One region of the Nocardiopsis sp. CNS-639 genome, then DNA from elsewhere that is predicted to be linked to it. Evidence: riboswitches for the same ligand, from Rfam matches in the RefSeq annotation. Region 1 holds a riboswitch; the other holds the start of a gene.
The links. Region 1 has a riboswitch for cobalamin ahead of G011_RS0119720 (ABC transporter substrate-binding protein). Riboswitches for the same ligand answer to the same signal wherever they lie in the genome.

Region 2: linked by a shared signal. The riboswitch ahead of G011_RS0124140 (ABC transporter substrate-binding protein) and the one ahead of G011_RS0119720 (ABC transporter substrate-binding protein) in region 1 are both predicted to bind cobalamin.

What each region holds. Positions count from the first base shown of each region.
Region 1 covers NZ_KB906866.1:147,356-149,551, forward strand. The annotation lists gene G011_RS0119715 (iron ABC transporter permease) at 1-232, opposite strand, end outside; gene G011_RS0119720 (ABC transporter substrate-binding protein) at 229-1,269, opposite strand; cobalamin riboswitch at 1,328-1,542, opposite strand; gene G011_RS0119725 (PPOX class F420-dependent oxidoreductase) at 1,894-2,196, shown strand, end outside.
Region 2 covers NZ_KB906873.1:92,130-94,325, forward strand. The annotation lists gene G011_RS0124135 (threonine/serine dehydratase) at 1-803, opposite strand, end outside; cobalamin riboswitch at 1,014-1,194, shown strand; gene G011_RS0124140 (ABC transporter substrate-binding protein) at 1,219-2,196, shown strand, end outside.

The DNA.
Region 1 (2,196 bases):
GCCCCGCCCCGCACACCGCGGCGAGCAGGGTGCGGGGCATGCGCAGGTCCCACACGATGCCCTCGCGCAGCGGCGACAGGCCGCTCTCGCCGAACCCCAGCCGCGCGGCGACCGACCTCCAGACCTCGGCCGTGGTGATGTCGGCGGGGCCGATGGTCACCGCGACCGAGACCGACACGGCCAGGAGCACCAGTCCACCGCAGGAGAGCAGCGCCAGACGCGCACCGCTCACCGGCCGAGCCCGAGGCCGCGCAGACCCTCGGCGACCTGCTCGATCCCCTCGACCGTGCGGATCGAGGGGTTCATGGCCTGGCCGCTGAGCAGGACGTAGCGCTCCTCGCGCACGGCGGTGAGGTTGCCCGTGGCGGGGTGGGACTCCAGGAACGCGATCTTGGCGTCGGCGGACTCCGCGGTCTGGGAGTCGCGGGTCAGGTCGCCGAGGACGATGACGTCGGGGTCGCGGTCGGCCACGGTCTCCCAGTTGATCTGGGGCCACTCGTCGTGGGTGTCGTCGAAGGCGTTGCGCGCGCCGACCGCGCGGGTGATGGCGCCGGGGGCGCCGCAGCAGCCCGCGAGGTAGGGCGACTGGGAGTTGGCGAACCAGTACATGAGGGAGACGCCGGAGGCGTCCAGGTCCGCGGTGGCCGCCGCCACCCGCCCCTCCAGCTCGGCGATCAGCTCCTCCCCGCGCTCCTCGACCCCGAACAGCAGGGCCAGGTCGCGGATCTCGCCGTACACGGCGTCGAGGGTGAGCGGTTCGCTGCGCGAGCCGTCTCCCCCGCTGTCGTTGTCCTTGCCGGTGGCGCAGTCGGTCGGGGAGACGTAGGTGGGCACGCCCAGTTCCTCGAACTGCTCGCGGGTGGCGACACCGCCCGTGCCGAGCGTGGAGACGAAGGAGGCCGTCACGAAGTCCGGTTCGGCGTCCAGGACCACCTCGAAGGAGGGGGCGTTGTCGGCCAGGCGGGGAATGCCCCCGTTGGCCTCCTCCAACCCCTCCATGATCGGATCGGTCCAGGTGGCGGTGCCGACGAGGCGGTCCGCCAGCCCCAGGGAGAGCAGGATCTCGGTGCTGCCCTGGTTGAGGGAGACGACCCGCTCGGGCGGGGCGTCGACGCTCACCCGGTGTCCGCAGTTGTCGACCGTGCGGGCGCCGTCGGCGTCGGCGGCCTCCGTGCCCCCGCTCCCCCCTTCCGGGGACGGGGCGCAGGCGGTGAGCAGCAGGACGGAGGCGAGCAGGAGGGGAAGGGGGCGCGGGGCGCGACGCAGCATGGGCATGCCTTGGATGTCGGGGCTCGAACGCGGAGCCTGGCACGGGACGCCTCCGCGCACTCGACGCGGAGGGGCCAGCAGGTCTTCGGACTCGGGTTCGCCCGGACGGGATGCCTTCCCAGGTCGGTGCCGCCTCGACTCCGTGGTCGCCGCGGCCTCCGCCCCAGTGGCGTGAGTACCCCGCCCGTCCCCCTCACCGCTGCGCGTCAGTTCCGGATTCGCACCGGATTCCCTGACCACGTACGTGGTACGACTGGCCCCGGCAGACTATCAAGGCCCCCTCGGCCCCTCGCGGCCGGAAGGCGCACAGGGGCCGCGCCCGCGCCACCGCTCCGGTGCCCGCCCCGGTCAGCGCGACTCCGGGGAGCCGGTGGAGCGCTGGGGCCGCACCCTCGCTCCGGCCGACACCGACGCGGGCGCCCCGGAACGCCGGGTGGCGGGCCCGGCCGCGCGGGCCGCGGCCGGCGGACACGGCCGCGCGGGCCGCGGCCGGCGGACACGGCGGCGCGGACCACGCGGCGGAGCCGGGACCGGCGCACACACCGGGAGTACGATCGTGACCGGCCGCACACGGCCCCGCACCACCGCGCACCACCAGCATCCGGCAGAGAGGGGTCCTGGAACATGACCACGACGACGTTCGACCCGCGCGCGCTGCTCGCCCAGAGCAAGCTCGGCGTCCTGGCCACCATCAAGGCCGACGGCCGCCCCCAGCTCTCCCCCGTCCAGCCCTTCTACGACGCCGAGACCGACCTGCTGCACGTCTCCATGACCGAGGGCCGGGCCAAGACCGCCAACCTGCGCCGCGACCCGCGCGCCACACTCCAGGTCACCAGCGCCGACGGCTGGGCGTGGGCCACCGCCGAGGGCGTGGCCACCCTCACCGGGCCGGGCACCGACCCGCACGGCCCCGAGGTCGAGTCACTG
Region 2 (2,196 bases), on a different contig from region 1:
TGGGCGAGGGCGGCGACGGCGCGGGCGATCTCCTCCTCGGTCACGGTGACGACCTCGTCCAGGCGGGCGCGCAGGTGGGCGAAGGTCAGCTCGGACAGGCACACGCGCACCCCGTCGGCCATGGTGCGGTGGGTGCGCTCGGGCGGCCAGGTGACCAGGCTTCCGGTGCGCAGGCTCTCGGCGGCGTCGGCGGCCAGTTCGGGCTCCACCCCCACTACGCGGACCCGGCGCGGGCCCGCGGCGGCCAGCGCGGCGGTGGCCACCCCCGAGGCGAGTCCGCCTCCGCCCACGGGCACGACGACGGTCGCGACCTCGGGCGACTGCTCCAGGATCTCCAGGCCGACCGTGCCCTGGCCCGCGATGACGCGCGGGTCGTCGAAGGGCGGGACGAGGGCGAGCCCCTCCTCGTCCCGGAGCCTCCGGGCGGTAGCCTCCCGCTCCCGGGGGGCGACCATGACGATGCGGGCTCCCAGGGCGCGCATGCGGTCGACCTTCACCCCGGGCGCGCCCTCGGGGACGACGACGGTGCAGGGCACCCCGTGCCGGGCGGCGGCGTGGGCGAGCGCCTGGCCGTGGTTGCCCGAGGAGTGGGTCACCACACCGCTTCGGCGCTGGTCGGGGTCGAGCAGGGCGACGGCGTTGGTGGCGCCGCGCAGCTTGAAGGCCCCGGTGGGCTGGAGGCTCTCGGGTTTGAGCAGGAACGGCGGCCCTCCGGCGGGGCCCGCCGTCAGCGGGGTGCGCACCGCCTCCCCGCGCAGGCGTTCCCGGGCGGCGCGGACGTCCTCCACCGTGATCAGTTCCATGCGCCCTCTATGCCCGGTCCCGGTCCGGCCACGCATCCGGACGGTGCCCCGCCCAACCCGGGTGCGGCGGCCGTGCGGGGCTCCCGCGCCGCCGGGGACGCCTTCCCGGTCAGGCGGCTCGCGGAGGTCCGGCCGTCGGCCGGGAGGGGAGCGGGTCTCGCGGAAGGGACCCGCGTGCACTACCGTGGCCGGTTGACTGTCAGCACAAGTCCATATCGTCGACGTCGCAGTGCACGGGAAGCCGGTGGAAGTCCGGCGCGGTCCTCGCCACTGTGACCGGAGGGCGCCTCCCGCACGCCACTGGGCCGGACACGGCTCGGGAAGGGTGGGGGCGCGGGGCCAGAGCCCGACTCCGGGAGCCAGGAGACCGGCTGCGACCGTCCGCGTCATCAGACCACGAAGGATGGTTTGTTCGATGAAGCCCACCGGGGCACGCGCGGTCCGGTACCGCCTGCCCGCCTGCGCCGCCCTCGCCCTGCTCCTGGCCACGACCGCCTGCGGCGGGGGCTCCGCCGCCCCCTCCCCCGAGGCCGCCGGGGAGACGATCCGCAACTGCGGCGTCGACGTGTCCGCGGACAGCCCGCCGGAACGGGTGTTCGCCGCCTACCAGCCCGCCATCGAGACCGCCCACGCGCTGGGCCTCAGCGACCGTCTGGTGGGGACGGCGTTCCTGGACGCCGCCGTCCTGGAGGAGTACGCCGACGCCCAGGCCGGACAGGAGTACTACCCCAACCTGCCCAGCCGGGAGGAACTGCTCAGCCACGGGCCCGACTTCGTGCTCGCCGGGTTCAACGACGTGTTCACCGACGAGAACCTCGGTACGCGGGCCTCCCTGCGCGAGCTGGGCATCGGCAGCTGGATCCCGGCTCCGCTGTGCCCTAGCGGGGACGGCCGCACCGACGCGACCATCGACCCGGCCTCGGTGACGATGGACAACGTCTACGCCGACCTGCGGGATCTGGGCGCCCTGTTCGACGCCCGCGAGCGCGCCGAAGAGGTCATCGCGGACATGGAGGGCGCGATAGGCGGGGTCACCGAGGCCCTGGAGGGCGGCGTGCCTGAGGAGGACCGGCCCTCGGTGATGGTCGGCCGCCCCAGCGACCAGGGGTTCCGGGTGGCCGGCGGGCAGGACTTCTCCACCGAGATCATCCGGCTGGCCGGAGGCGTCAACGCCTTCGCCGACCTGGACGGCGGGCGCAACCACGACGTGGCCGTCGAGGACGTGATCGCGCGCGACCCCGACTTCATCCTGGTCGACGTGTGCTGCGACGCGGAGATGACCGCCGCCGACGCCGCCCCGGACGTGGAGCGGATCACGGCCGATCCCGTGCTGGCCAACCTGACCGCGGTCACCGAGGGGCAGGTCGAGGAGTTCACCTTCGCCGACCGTTCC